Regions from separate parts of the Sphaerisporangium sp. NPDC004334 genome, predicted to be linked through region 1. Evidence: riboswitches for the same ligand, from Rfam matches in the RefSeq annotation. Region 1 holds a riboswitch; the other holds the start of a gene.
What was found. Region 1 has a riboswitch for cyclic di-AMP ahead of ACWEN6_RS29510 (glycoside hydrolase family 25 protein). Riboswitches for the same ligand answer to the same signal wherever they lie in the genome.
Positions count from the first base shown of each region.

Region 2: another riboswitch for cyclic di-AMP. It lies ahead of ACWEN6_RS14735 (C40 family peptidase); the one in region 1 lies ahead of ACWEN6_RS29510 (glycoside hydrolase family 25 protein).

Region 1 is NZ_JBSGDZ010000025.1:42,530-49,527, reverse strand. Features, by position in the region: gene ACWEN6_RS29540 (MDR family MFS transporter) at 1-33, shown strand, start outside; gene ACWEN6_RS29535 (SDR family oxidoreductase) at 271-1,287, shown strand; gene ACWEN6_RS29530 (vitamin K epoxide reductase family protein) at 1,284-1,811, opposite strand; gene ACWEN6_RS29525 (NlpC/P60 family protein) at 2,109-2,969, shown strand; gene ACWEN6_RS29520 (TIGR03086 family metal-binding protein) at 3,144-3,728, opposite strand; gene ACWEN6_RS29515 (TetR/AcrR family transcriptional regulator) at 3,814-4,491, shown strand; cyclic di-AMP (ydaO/yuaA leader) riboswitch at 4,767-4,913, shown strand; gene ACWEN6_RS29510 (glycoside hydrolase family 25 protein) at 4,924-5,673, shown strand; gene ACWEN6_RS29505 (Ppx/GppA phosphatase family protein) at 5,746-6,678, shown strand; gene ACWEN6_RS29500 (hypothetical protein) at 6,838-6,998, shown strand, end outside.
Region 2 is NZ_JBSGDZ010000010.1:104,257-111,254, forward strand. Features, by position in the region: gene ACWEN6_RS14725 (M48 family metallopeptidase) at 1-664, opposite strand, end outside; gene ACWEN6_RS14730 (hypothetical protein) at 695-1,639, opposite strand; gene ACWEN6_RS14735 (C40 family peptidase) at 2,274-2,873, opposite strand; cyclic di-AMP (ydaO/yuaA leader) riboswitch at 2,956-3,114, opposite strand; gene ACWEN6_RS14740 (ArsR/SmtB family transcription factor) at 3,614-4,189, shown strand; gene ACWEN6_RS14745 (MFS transporter) at 4,186-5,475, shown strand; gene ACWEN6_RS14750 (methyltransferase) at 5,745-6,632, shown strand; gene ACWEN6_RS14755 (C40 family peptidase) at 6,805-6,998, opposite strand, start outside.

The DNA.
Region 1 (6,998 bases):
CCGGCGGCGACGCCCGTGGCGGCGTTCGACTGATCCGGCGCGACGCCTGACGGCCGTGACCCCCGTGGTCACGGCCGTCAGTACGTTCGGCGAGGGCACGGGGGTGGGCGTCCGGACGAGGGCCTGCCTTCCGCCCGGCAGGAGTTGTGCTGGAGATTGCACCTTTTGTGGTGCTTCATCGGCTTTGGTCGGGTAGGGGACTCGTGCCGGGGGTCCCAGGGCTGATCATGACCCCCGGATGACCCGACGACTCGGACGCGGAAGTTCGGCATGACGACACGAGACGGAAGACGCGTCGTGGTGGTGACCGGCGCCAGCGGAGGCATCGGACGGGCGACGGCCCGCCGCTTCGCCGCCAGGGGCGACGCGGTCGCGTTGCTCGCCCGCGGCGCCGACGGACTGGAAGGCGCCGCCCGCGATGTGCGCGAGGCCGGAGGGGCGCCGCTGGCCATCGAGACGGACATGGCGGACCACGACCAGGTCGAGGCGGCGGCCGGCAGGTGCGAGAGTGAACTTGGGCCGATCGACGTCTGGGTGAACGTCGCCTTCTCCTCGGTCTTCGCCCCGTTCACGCAGGTCTCACCGGAGGAGTTCCGCCGGGCGACCGAGGTGACCTACCTCGGGTTCGTGAACGGCACCCGGGCCGCCCTTGAGCGGATGCTCCCCAGGAACAGGGGAGTGGTCGTCCAGGTCGGATCGGCGCTCGCCTACCGGGGCATCCCCCTGCAGTCGGTGTACTGCGGGGCCAAGCACGCCATCCAGGGCTTCAACGAGGCGCTGCGGTGCGAACTGCTGCACGACCGGAGCAAGGTCAAGGTCACGATGGTGCAGATGCCGGCGGTCAACACCCCGCAGTTCGACTGGGTGCTGTCGCGGCTGCCCGGCCATCCGCAGCCGGTGCCGCCGATCTACCAGCCGGAGATCCCCGCCGACGCCATCGTCTACGCCGCCGACCACCCGCGCCGCCGGGAGTACTGGGTCGGGGGGTCGACGGCGGCGACGCTGATCGCCAACGCGGTGGTCCCCGGCGTCCTGGACCGCTATCTGGCCTGGAAGGGCTACTCCTCCCAGCAGACCTCCACGGTGACCCGCCGGTTGCCGCCCAACCTCTGGCGGCCCGCGGACGCGCCCCCGAACACCGATCAGGGGGCGCACGGATCCTTCGACCGCAGGGCCAAGAGCCGCAGCGTCCAGGTGTGGGCCTCCCAGCACCACGCGACCCTGGCCGCGGCCCTGGCGGTGGCCGCCGGTGTCACCGCCCTCGCCTGGCGGGCCGCCCGCCGCTAGTGGGCGGAGCGCTGCGGCTCGTGTCCTCGCAGGGCGGCGGGTAGGGGGAGCCCGCTGTCGCGCAGTTCCCGCACCCGCCGCACGGCCGCTCCGACCTCGCGTGCGACCAGCAGGGCGACGAGCCAGGAGATGCCGGCCGAGGTGAGGCAGAGCGTGCAGAAGGTGCCGGTGAGGATGGGCTGGGCGATCACCAGGCCGACGCCGGTCAGGGCCAGCACGGCGGCCGTCAGGCCGAGCAGCACCACGATCCAGGGCCGGTCGTGCCAGCGCCGCCGTCCGCCCGACAGTTCCAGGACCGCCTCCACCAGATAGGCGGCGGCGCCGAGGGTCGCGTCCGACACCGGGAGCACGCGGGAGACGGCGGAGGTGAGCACCTTGCGGGAGCCGTCCCCGAAGATGGGGTCCCATACGGAGTGCACCACTCCGTACTGGAACAACGCCAGATAGACCGAGATGGCGCACCCGCACAGGGCGAGGGCGGCGACCGGGATTCTGCTGCGGAAAGAACTCGGACCTTCAGGCACGCCGAGGCCCCTACCCGTGCCGGGGCCGGGCAAGCCCCGCGCCTTCCTTCCGGCCGGCGTCCCGTGCGGGGAATGGCGGGAAAGGCACGGAGCTTTCCCGGATGCGCGCGCCGCCACGTCCACGCCGACTCGCGACCGGTCGGCGCGGCGTGATTTCTTGTGCCTGCGACGGTGCCCGCTTCCTTTCCGGAGGAAAACGCTCCACCGGCCGGCGTGGATCATGGAATTCACCCCTGCGAACCATGTGTCGCCGCCATTAGTCTTGGCGGCCGACAACACGGATTTACAAGGGGTGGTATGTCCAGTAAGCAGATATTCATCAAATTCGCTGTCCTTGGTGTCGCCGTCGCCTCGCCCACGCCGCTCGCCGTGGCCGGCGCCTTCGCCCAGTCCGCCGCAGCTCCCTCTCGCGCCGCCCACGCCCGTCCGGCGGACGTGACCCGGCAGAGCGTCATCGACCGGGCCAAGACCTGGAACCCGGGCACCCCGCAGCGGGTGCCGTACAGCCAGGGCAAGTACCACAACGGCTACCGCACCGACTGCTCCGGCTACGCCTCGATGGCGCTCGGGCTGAGCGCTCCGGGCCTGAACACCGTGGCCCTCGCCTCGCCGGGCGCGAGCAGCCCGATCGCGATGTCCGAACTGCTCACCGGCGACCTGGTCATCGACGCCATCGGCGACAACAACAACCGGCACGTCGTGATCTTCGAGCAGTGGGCGAACCCCGGGCGCACGTCCTACTGGGCCTACGAGCAGCGCGGCGGCTACGGAACCGACCATCGCGTCCTCACCTACGGCCTGCGGCCGGGCAGCGAGTTCCATGCCCGCCGGCCCCGGGTGTTCGGCGGCGGCGGGACCCCCGCTCCCGGAGGCAAGGTCTGGGTCGACACCTTCGCCGACGCGACGGGCTACCGCGAGCCGAACACCGGCGACCCGCAGGGCACGCTCGACAAGGGCACCAACTACGTCTACTGCCGCGTCCGGGGCGCCGAAGTCCGGCACGGGTCCGCGTTCAACCACTGGTGGCTGCGCACCGACCTCGACCGGACGAACCCCGGTAAGAACGGCCGCGGCGCCTACGTTTCCGCCTATTATCTCGCCAAATGGGGCAACGACGAGGCGAAGGACAATAACGGCAGAGATATCCCGAACTGTTGAGCATTCCGTGAACACCGCGTATTCACCGGGTTGACCGGCGGCGTCGCTCGATAACGGAGAGAAGAGGTGGACGGCGGCAGAACGGCCCGCCGGTCGAATGACCGGCGGGCCGTTTTCCGTGCCGGCGCCGCCTGCCTCGAGGGGAGGAGGCCGCGCCGTCGGCGGGTTCCCGGGTCAGCGGGTCCACTGCGGGTCGCGGCCGAGGTGGCGCAGCAGCTCGGCGGTGGCGTCGTCGGCCGGGTGCGGGTCGAGGGCGGGGGCGTAGGCGAAGCCGCGCAGCGGCTCGGCGAGGACGCGGGCCACCGGCAGCAGGCGCTCGGACAGCTCGGCGTCCAGAGGCGACGGACGGCCGGTGGCGACCGCGATGTCCCAGGCGTGCACGGCGGCGTCCAGCGCGGCGGCGCCGACGGCGACCTCGGCGGGCAGCGCGCCCTGCGGCAGTGGCGTCGGTACGGCCTCCGCGCCGGGCGCCACGGTGGCGAAGCCCCGTGCCGCGACCTCCAGGGCGCTTTCGAGCAGGTCCTTCGGGTCGCCGGGGGCCTGCGCCGCCGGGTCGAACGGGTTCTCCTCCGGACCGCCGGCACCGGTGATCGCGGCGGCGTAGGCGCGCTGGTCGCCGGCGGCGTGCCGCAGCACCTGCGCCACGTTCCACTGCTCGCACGGGGTCTTGGCGGCCCAGTCGGCCTCGGTGACCCCGGCGGTGGTCGTGCGCAGCGCGTTGTGGGCCTGCTCCAGCAGCGACCAGGACGTGGTGGTCATGCGAAACCTCCGAGTTAGAGCGGAACGGATCGTTCTGTTCAAACTATATCGGAACGGAGCCTTCCGTTCAAGCTAGAATGGGCGCATGGAGCCCACGACAGCAGGCATGAGGGGACGCAAGGCCGAGGCCGCCCGCAACGACCGCACGATCCTCGACGCCGCGCGAGCGGTGTTCGTCGCCGACCCCAAAGCGCCGATCTCGGCGGTGGCGCACGAGGCGGGCGTCGGCGTCGGCGCCCTGTACCGGCGCTACGCCGGCAAGGAGGAGCTGCTGCGCACCCTCTGCGAGGACGGCCTGCGCCGGTTCACGGCGATCGCCGAGTCCGCGCTGGCGCGGGACGGCGACGCGTGGGAGGCCTTCACCACGTTCCTGCGCGAGGTCGTCGACTCCGACGTGCACTCGCTGACCGTGCACCTGGCCGGCACGTTCACCCCCACGCGGGAGATGCACGAGCTGGCCGCGCACGCCGGCTCGCTCGCCGGGCGCGTCGTGGACCGGGCCAAGGCCGCCGGCGCGCTACGGCCGGACGTGGTCGCCGAGGACATTCCGATGATCTTCGACCAGATCACCGCGGTCCGTGCCGGCGGCGCCGATCGCACCGCCGTGCTGCGCCACCGCTATCTGACCATGCTGCTGGACGGGCTGCGCGCCGGCGCGCCGGCCACCCCGCTGCCCGCCTCCGCGCCGACCGGCGAGGAGCTCGGACGGCGCTGGCGGCACGCCGAGTCATCCCGCTCCTCGCAGCCCCCGCCCCGCCGCTGACCGGATCCCCGGGTGCGCCCCTGGCCCGCCGGGACCGGGACGCCTGACCGGGTCGTTCTGGCCGGATGCGCTTCCTGGGGGTGATCACGTCGGGGGAAGCCGTGCGTGTCCGCCCGTGTGACGCCGGCGGTGCGTACTTTGTCGCATTTGTGCTCTTTTGATGTGGTATGTACCTTGTTGGGAAGCGGTATGCGTGCCGATGGTCCCACGCCGTCGTGCCCGTTGCCGTCCGTTGCCCACATCGCGCGTACCCGGCGGGACGGCGTCCCGCCGCGGGGACACGCCCGCCTCATCCACACCTCGCGGAACCGGGGACCCCCTTCGCGGAGTGAATCGGAGCACCGGCCCTCGAAGGGACGGACCCACAGGGCACTTCCGCCCGAACCCATCAGCCGACCCGGTAGGCGCGTGGAAGCAAGGAGCGAGCCCTTCATGCCCATCGACCGGCTTTCCTCGATCTTCTCCCACCTCAAGAACCGGCTGGACCTGTCCGGCGCGCGCCTCTACTCCGCCATGGCGGGGGTGATCGTGGCCGTGCTCGCCATCGTGGCGGCCGTCGTGGTGACCGGCCCGGCGGACGCCGCCCCCAGCAGCGCCTCCTCGGAGCGCCCCTACGGCCAGGACGTGTCCGCCTACGAGTCCGACCACGACTGGAACGCCAGCCAGGCGCAGTTCGGCATCATCAAGGCCACCGAGGGCCTGACCTTCCGCGACTCCGCGTTCGCCCGCCACTGGGCCGAACTCGGCAAGAAGGGCATCGTGCGCGGCGCCTACCACTACGGTCACCCCGGCAACGACCCCATCGCCGAGGCCGACCACTTCCTGTCGGTGGTGGACGCCCAGCCCGCCGAGACCGGCGACCTGCTCGTGCTGGACCTGGAGACCAGCGACGGCCGGTCGGTCGCGCAGGTCAACGCCTGGGCCAAGACCTGGCTGGCCCACGTGAAGGACGAGACCGGCGTCACCCCGCTGTTCTACAGCGGCTGGAACTTCGCCGACACCTACGGCCACGGCCTGGCCGAGTACCCCTTGTGGGTGGCCTACTACGGCAGGGCCAAGGGCGACGTCACCCCGCCCGCCGACTGGAAGAGCTGGGCGATCCACCAGTACACCGACGTCCCCATCGACCAGAACGTCTCCGCGCTGACCACCGGCCAGTTGCGCGCGCTCGGCCGCCCCTGAGCGACGGCGCCTCGGCAGGACCGGCAGGACCGGGAGGATCTCCCGGGCGGGCGCGGGTAGTAGCGTCTGCTCATGCGACTCGGCGTTCTCGACATCGGCTCGAACACGGTGCACCTGCTGGTGGTGGACGCCCACAGGGGCGCGCAGCCGCTGCCCGCCTACTCGCACAAGGTCGAGTTGCGGCTGGCCGAGCACCTGCACGACGGTGACGTCCTGTCCCCCGAGGGCGAGCGCGAGCTGCGCCGCTTCGTCGAGGACTCGCTGCGCATCGCCGAGGACAAGGGGGTGGAGGACATCATGGCCTTCGCCACCTCGGCCGTGCGGGAGGCCGCCAACGGCGAGGAGGTCCTGGACCGCCTGCGGGCCGCCACCGAGATCGACGTGCAGGTGCTGTCCGGGCAGGACGAGGCGCGGCTGACGTTCCTGGCGGTGCGGCGCTGGTTCGGCTGGTCCTCCGGGCGGCTGCTGGTCCTGGACATCGGCGGCGGCTCCCTGGAGATCGCCTCCGGCATGGAGGAGGAGCCCGACGTGGCGATCTCGCTCCCGCTGGGCGCCGGGCGGATGACCCGCCAGTGGTTCACCGGCGCCCCGCCCCCCGCCGAGGAGGTGCGCGGCATGCGCCGGCAGGTGCGCGCGCAGATCGGCAGGGTGGTGGGCGATGTGGTGAAGTACGGGCACGCCGACCACGCGGTCGCCACCTCCAAGACCTTCAAGCAGCTCGCGCGCATCGCCGGCGCCGCGCCCTCCAGCGAGGGGTCCTATGTGAAGCGGGTGCTGCGCCAGGATGACCTCTCCCACTGGACCGGGCGCCTGGCCACGATGGACAACGCCCAGCGGTCCGGCCTGCCGGGCGTCTCCGCCGGTCGCGCCCCGCAACTGCTCGCCGGGGCGATCGTGGCCGACGCGACGATGGACCTGTTCGAGGTCCCCGAGGTGGAGATCTGCCCGTGGGCCCTGCGCGAAGGGGTGATCCTGCGCCGCCTGGACACCATGCCCGGCGCCTGAGGTCCGCGATCACGGCCGCCGGGGTCACCGTGCCCGGCGGTGTGCGCGATCGCTCCGCGCACACGGGAGAATCGATACGTCCACCTGCGTGATGAAACGTGTGACCATGTCCGTCCCGGGCACGGTGTCCACCGCGGCGGCACAAAAGGAGGAACGGCGATGATGGCGCTCATCGGAGCGGTCTACACGCTGCTGGTCGTCCTGGCGCTGATGGGACTCGCTCTGGTGCTGATCGCCGTGATGGGGCTGATCTCGCTGGCGCTGCTGGCCTCGACCACCAGCCCCGAGCCCGAACTCGGCGCCGACGGCCGCCCGGTCCC
Region 2 (6,998 bases), on a different contig from region 1:
CCATGATCACGGTCTGGACGGCGAAGCTTTTGAGCCGGTCGGCCGACCACGCGGGCCACTGCTGGGTGGACAGGCCGTACGCGCGCAGCCGCGTCTCGTACCACATGCCGAGCGGCCATTTGATCGCCAGGCTCACCGCCGAGAGCGCGACGACGCCGAGCAGGGCGCGCGCCCACCACGGGCCCGGGAGCCGTCCCACCAGCCAGGCGCCCACGGGCGTCAGGACCAGCACGCCCGTGACGGCGAGCGTCACGGCCATCGACAGGTACACCGGCACGTTCACGGCCGCGTCGAAGGCGTCGGCGCGCGCGATCTGCGCCGCGGTGAAGTCGCGCGCGGGATCGGGCGCCACGGCGGGCGCGGAGCCCGGCAGCGGGCGCCACGGCGTGCTCACCGCCACCACGGCGGCCAGCGCCACCCCCAGGACCACCAGCGCGCCCCCCGCCGCCCGCACCCCGCTCACGGCTCCCCCACCACCGGGCAGGACCGAGCCGACGCTCGGACCGTCATCCGCGCCACCGGGCGGCACCGAGCCGATGCCTGGACCGTCACCTGTGCCCGGACCGTCGGATGGGCCCGTGCGGGCGTGCGCGTCCGCGCCGGCGCGTGCCCCGGCGTCGCCCGCCGGGCCGGCCACGCGGCCGGTCTCGTCACTTCGCTCCATGCTCTCCCCTGCGCCGCGCCGCCACCGTGGTCATGCGAGCTGGTCTCGGACGTACTCGCGCCAGGCGGCGGTGAACCGCTCCAGGCTCATGCGGAGCGTGCGGGACAGCGCCGCCCGCACGTCCCCGTGCCTGGACTCACGGTAGAGGCTCACCAGAGCGCGTTCGCCGAAGCGCCCCGCGACATACCGGCAGGCGAGCCAGGCCTCCTCGTACGCCTGGGCCTGCCGCGCGGAGCCGGCGGCGAACGTTTCCGGCCCGGGCAGCCGTTCGGGCGTCCGTCCGGCGCGCACCTCGTCGGCCAGTTCGGCCGCGGCCCGGCGCGCCGGGATGCCGGCGTCGAGATAGCCGACGTAGTCCGCGAACCCCTCGACCAGCCATTTGGGCGTGCTCCCGTCGAGCGCCGCCCCGGTGGCGATGTGCGTGATCTCGTGGGCGAGGACGACGTCGCGGCCGGCGGCGGTCAGGCGGGCGAAGGACCGCGGCTCCACGATCACCCGGTCGGCGCCCGCCACCGCGGCCAGGCCGTTCACCTGCGCGGGCGCGGCCAGCACGGCCGCCTGCTCGGTCGTGGCGGGAACGGCGATCAGCGGACGCACCGGGCCCACGACGCGGGCGACCAGCCGGCTCGCCCGGTCGGCCCGGCGCGCCAGGTCGGCGAACGCGGCTCCGGAGGCCGCGGCGGCCCCGCCTCCGGGGACGGGGCCGGCTGCGGAGGCCGTCGCGGCCCGCGAGGCCGTGGTTCCAGAAGCCGTGGGGGCTCCATGGGCGGTGAGGGCTCCAGGGGCGCCAAGGGCATCTGGGGCCGCGACCACGAGGGAGAGGTCGCCGCGGAAGGTCCGCGCGCCGGACCATATCTCCGGATGCTCGCCGATCAGCGTCCGCGCCCGCCGTCCGAGATCGTCCTCGACGGCGGAGGGCCCCGTCAGCACGGTCAGCAACCCCGCCAGGACGGCCCAGAGCCACACGACGCGCATGCGGGAAATCTACCTGCTCGTCCTTCCCGGCCACATCGGCGTCCCAGGGGCGGACCCCCACCAGCCGTCCCGGCGGCGGCCCCGTATCGAGTTCCCGGCGGCACATCGGCCTGGCGGGGCATGGACGCGCGAAGGTTGCGCCCGGTCGTGTCGCGCCTCGCCGATGTGGCGCGGCGCGGACGTGCGAAGGCCCCGTCCGCTCCGAGGGGGGAGGAGCGGACGGGGCCTTCACGACCGGCGCGAGGGGCATGTGCACCACCCGGAAAACGTCTTCGAGGAGCGGGGGCACCTCTCGGAGACGCTCTCCCGGAGGAGTCCCTCGCGCCGATCGGCCTCCGGAACGGTAGATCGGCTTCCGGAACCGCCGGTCGGCTTCCCGAACCGCCGGTCGGTTCCCGGAGCCGCCGGTCGGCTTATGGAACCGCCGGTCGGTTCCCGGGTCCACCGGTCGGCTTCTGGAACCGCCGGTCAGGATCCGGAACCGCCGGCCGGCATCCCGGGACTGCCCGGAGATCGACCGGCTCCTCGTGGGAACCGGGAGCGGATCGGCACGGGCGGCCGGCGCACCGGACCCAGCGGAGCCCTGGATGGGCGGGGGTGGTTCCGCGGGGTCAAGCCGGGGTCGTCCCGCCGGTCAGGCGCCGGGGCGGACGGCGCCGACGAAGGACGCCTTCCGGTAGCCCGACAGCTTGTCGATGCGCACCCGCGCGCCGGTGTGCGGCGAGTGGATCATCTTGCCGTGCCCGACGTACATGCCGACGTGGCCGAGTCCGTAGAAGAACATCAGGTCACCCTGCTTGAGGTTCTTCCAGGACACCTTCTTCCGCACCGTGCGGAACTGGCCGGCGGCGATGCGGGGCAGCTTCACACCGGCCTTGCGCCAGGCGTACAGCATCAGGCCGGAGCAGTCGAAGGCCCCCGGGCCGCTGGCGCCCCAGCGGTAGGGGTCGCCGATCTGCTTCTTCGCCACCGCGACGGCCGTGTGCGCCTTGAACTGCTGCCGGGCGGCCCTGCTCACCTTGGCCTTGCTCTTGGATGTGCGGGAGGCGCTGGATGTGCTCGCCTCGCTCACCGCGGCCGTGCCGGCGGGCTCGGATGCCCCGGTGATGCTCGGTGTCTCGATCAGCCCGGCCGGGCCGTAGACGGACTGCTCTGACGGGCCCTGAGCGGGTGCCGCCGTGGCGGCGTCAGCCGCCGTCGCCTGCGTCGCCACGGCTCCCACGGAGGCCGTCATCGTGAGCGCCACACCGCCGAGAGAGAAGCGGGCAATGCGCGACAGACGAGGGTTCTGGGTGGTGCTGGACAGGATCGCTCCTTGATTCTTCCACTCACGCCTACCGGGTTAGCTGACGGATTCGGGCATGGAAGTAGCCCTACGACGCCAAGGCGTCGATTCACCCCCTGATCCCGCGTTTAGGATCGATTGGGTCCCCGGTTCCGTGCTCCTTGCCGCACGGATTCGGCAGGTCACCGCCCCTTTGGGGTCCTGGCTCGCGCCTTACTGGGGCGACGGCGACCGCTGGATTGTCATGCGTGGAGCCGGTCGGAAGACCGGCTCCGTTCGCGACGGCATGGCGTGCTCGCCGCGGGCCAGAAGTTACACAGAACCTCAAATTGAGGCAAAGCCGTGACCAAGTCGCGTAGATCAAATAAGGGGCTTCTTAATCAGGAAACCCCTGCACAACAAGCGCATCCGTTACCCGTATGTGATTCCCCTCACATATCCCGAAACGGCACCTGACGTGAGTCACACAAGTCACATCAGTCACACCCGTTCAGGGATCTTGGAGGGGGAACGGTCCCCCTAGCACCGCCCGGCGGACCGGGATTCGGACCCCGCATGTCACGCTCCGCACCCGAGACCCGATACCCACGACGTCTGTTCCGCAATGATCCTTCGGCAACAGCGCTTCCGCAATGACAATTACGCAATACCTGTTGTGCAACGTTCGTTGCTCATGTCAAAGTGGGCGCATGGCCGACGAAGACGTACGCACGATCACCGACTCACGGGTGCTGGCCGCCCTGTCGCATCCCACGAGGCGGCGCCTCATGGACGCGCTGAAGGTCTACGGTCCCTGCACCGCCAGCATGCTGGCCGAGCACACCGGGCAGGCCGTCGCCAACGCGAGCCACCACCTGCGCGTCCTGGCCGGCAGCGAGCTCATCGAGGAGGCCCCTGAGCTCGCCCGCGACCGGCGCGAACGCTGGTGGCGACTGTCCTCGGCCGAGCTGCGCTGGAGCGAGTCCGACTTCGGCGGCGACCCCGCGACCGCCGCCATCGCCAGCGCGGCGGCGTCCCTCAACCTCGAACACCACGTCAGCATGGTCCGCGCCTGGTACGCCGCGAGCGAGGACGAGCGGGCGGCCTGGCAGGACGCCCCCTTCTCCACCGACAAGTGGCTGCGGCTCACCCCAGACGAGCTGCACGAGTTCGAGGCGCAGTTCCTGGAGCTCCTCAGCAGGTGGGCCACCCGGGAGATCCCCGACGACGGGCGGCCCCGCGAGCCGGTGTTCGTCTTCGCCTTCGGCGTCCCGGGCCGGCCGTGAACGGCCTCACCGCGGCGGCCGCGCCCGCCGCGTCCCGTTCCCGGGGCCGCTGGGGGCTGCTGCGCGACCGCGACTTCCGGCTGCTGTGGGTCGGCGAGACCACCAGCGGCTTCGGCAGCTCTCTCACCTCGGTGGCCCTGCCCCTGGTCGCGATCACCGCGCTCCACGCGACCACGCTGGAGGTCGCTCTGCTCACCGCCGCGGCGTGGGTGCCGTGGGTGCTCATCGGCCTGCCCGCCGGAGCCTGGGTCGACCGCCTGCCCCGCAGGCCCGTGATGCTGACCTGCGACGCCGTGTCGTTCCTGCTGTTCCTCAGCGTGCCGGTGGCCGCGTGGCAGGGCGTGCTGACCGTCGGCCATCTACTGGCCGTCGCGCTGCTCACGGGCACCGCCAAGGTGTTCTTCCAGACCTCCTACCAGGTGTACCTCCCCTCGATCGTCGTCCCCGCCGACCTGCCCGAGGGCAACGCCAAGCTCCAGGGCGGCGAGTCGGCCGTCGAAGTGGTGGGCCCGGGAGCCGCCGGTCTGGTCGCCCAGGTGTTCGGCGCGGTCACCGCGCTGCTCGCCGACGCGGCGAGCTTCGTGGTCTCGGCACTGTGCCTGCTCGGCATCAGAACCCGCGAGGCCCCGGTGTCGCGCGAGCGGCGGGCCACGACGCTTCGACGCGAGATCGGCGAGGGCCTGCGCTTCGTCGCCCGCGACCCCTACCTGCGGGTGCTCACGGTGTTCGGGGCGGCCAGCAACCTCGGGCTCATGGGATACCAGGCCATCCTGGTCGTCTTCCTGGTGCGCGACGTCGGCGTCGGCCCCGGCGCGGTCGGCGGGCTGATGGCGGTCATGAGCGTCGGCGGCCTGGCGGGCGCGGCGAGCGCCACCTGGGTGTCCAGGAGGCTCGGCAGCGCCCGCGCCATGATCGTGTTCGAGGCGCTCGGCGCGCCGTTCGGCCTGCTCATTCCGCTGGCCCACCGGGGCCCGTGGCTGGCGGTCGCGGTGGCCGGCGGGTTCGTCCTGGTCACGGGCGTGGTGGCGGGCAACATCATCAAGGCGGGCTTCCGTCAGACCTACGTCCCCCGGCACCTGCTCGGCCGGGTCTCCGTGAGCATGCAGTTCGTCAACTACGGCACCATCCCGCTCGGCGCCCTGCTCGGCGGAGCGCTCGGCGGCGCCATCGGCACCCGTCCGTCGATGTGGGTCGTCACGGCCGGGCTCGCCCTGACCGGCCTGATCCTTCTCACCGGCCCCCTAAGGCACCGCCGCGACCTCCCCGCCTCCCCCGACCGCCCCTGACCCCACGACCCACGACCCACGACCTCCACGACCCCCACCCACCACCGGACCAGCCCGCACACCGAGCCAGACCCGTTCGAGCGTGCCTTTCCCGGCGCCGGGTCGGCGGGGCGAGGGACGGCCGATCCGGTGCCGTGTGCGGCGGGCGACCCGGTGGACCCTCGGCTCACGGCCCCCGGCCGTTCGCCAGGCCACCGGTGGGCGAGCGTCCTTGCCATACCGGCAAGAGGGTGTGCTCATTCGCGCTGCGAGCGCCTAGCCTGCCGGCCATGATGTCGCATGCACAGCACCATGATCACCTTGACCGTGAAGATCAACATGGCCGCCATGACCACGATGGCGAGGGCCACGCGCACCATGACGAGGCCGGCCTGGCGGACCTGCTCGACCTGGACGCGGTGGTGCTCGGCGCCTACCTGGAGAAGGTGACCGAGTGGGCCGCGCGGCACGCCCCCGACGCGCCCCGAACCATCGTCGACGTGGGCGCCGGGACGGGCACCGGCGGCCTGGCCTTCGCGCGCCGCTTCGCGACCGCCGAGGTCGTCGCCGTCGACAGGTCCCCCTTGATGCTCGGACGCCTCCAGGCCACGGCGCGCGAGCGCGGGCTGGCCGACCGGCTGCGCGTCGTACAGGCCGACCTGGACCTCGCCTGGCCCTCGGTCGGCGGAGTGGACCTCGCGTGGGCGTCCTCGTCCTTGCACGAGGTCGCCGACCCGCACCGCGTGCTCACCGACCTGCACGCCGCGCTGAACCCCGGCGGCCTGCTGGTGGTCGTCGAGATGGACGGTCCTCCGCGCTTCCTGCCCGACGACATCGGGTTCGGCCGGCCGGGCCTGGAGGCGCGCTGCCACGAGGCGATGGCGCGGGCGGGCTGGAACGCGCACCCGGACTGGCGTCCGTACCTGGAGCGGGCCGGTTTCCAGATCGCCGCCGAGCACCGATTCAGCACCGAGGCGGCTCCGGCGCCGCCGGAGACCGGACGCTACGCACATGCCTACTTGAGCCACATCCGCCGGGGCCTCGACGACCGGCTGCCCGCCGACGACCTCGACGCCCTGGACCGCCTGCTCGCGCAGGACGACCCCGGGGCCCTCCTGCACCGCCGCGACCTGACCGTCCGGGGCACCCGCACCGCCTGGGCGGCCCGCCGCCCCTGACCGGCTCCCCGCGCCGGCCACAGACCGCGCTCCGGCTCGTAGAACGCGCTGACTTGCAGAACGGGCTGAGCCGTAGAACGGTGCTGAGCCGTAGAACGGGCTGGGCCGTAGAACGCGAACGCCCCCGCGCCGGAAGTCCCGGCCGGGGGCGTGGCTTGGTCCGTGCGGTGCGTCAGGGGCGGACGGCGCCGATGATCCCCCGGTAGCTGGAGAGGGGGACGACCTTGACGACGTCTCCGGTGCGGGGCGCGTGCACCATCTTGCCGCCGCCCGCGTACATGCCGACGTGACCGAGGCCCGCGGCGAACAGCAGGTCGCCCGGCTGCAAAGCGTTCAGGGAGACCCGGCGGGAGGCGCCCCAGGAGT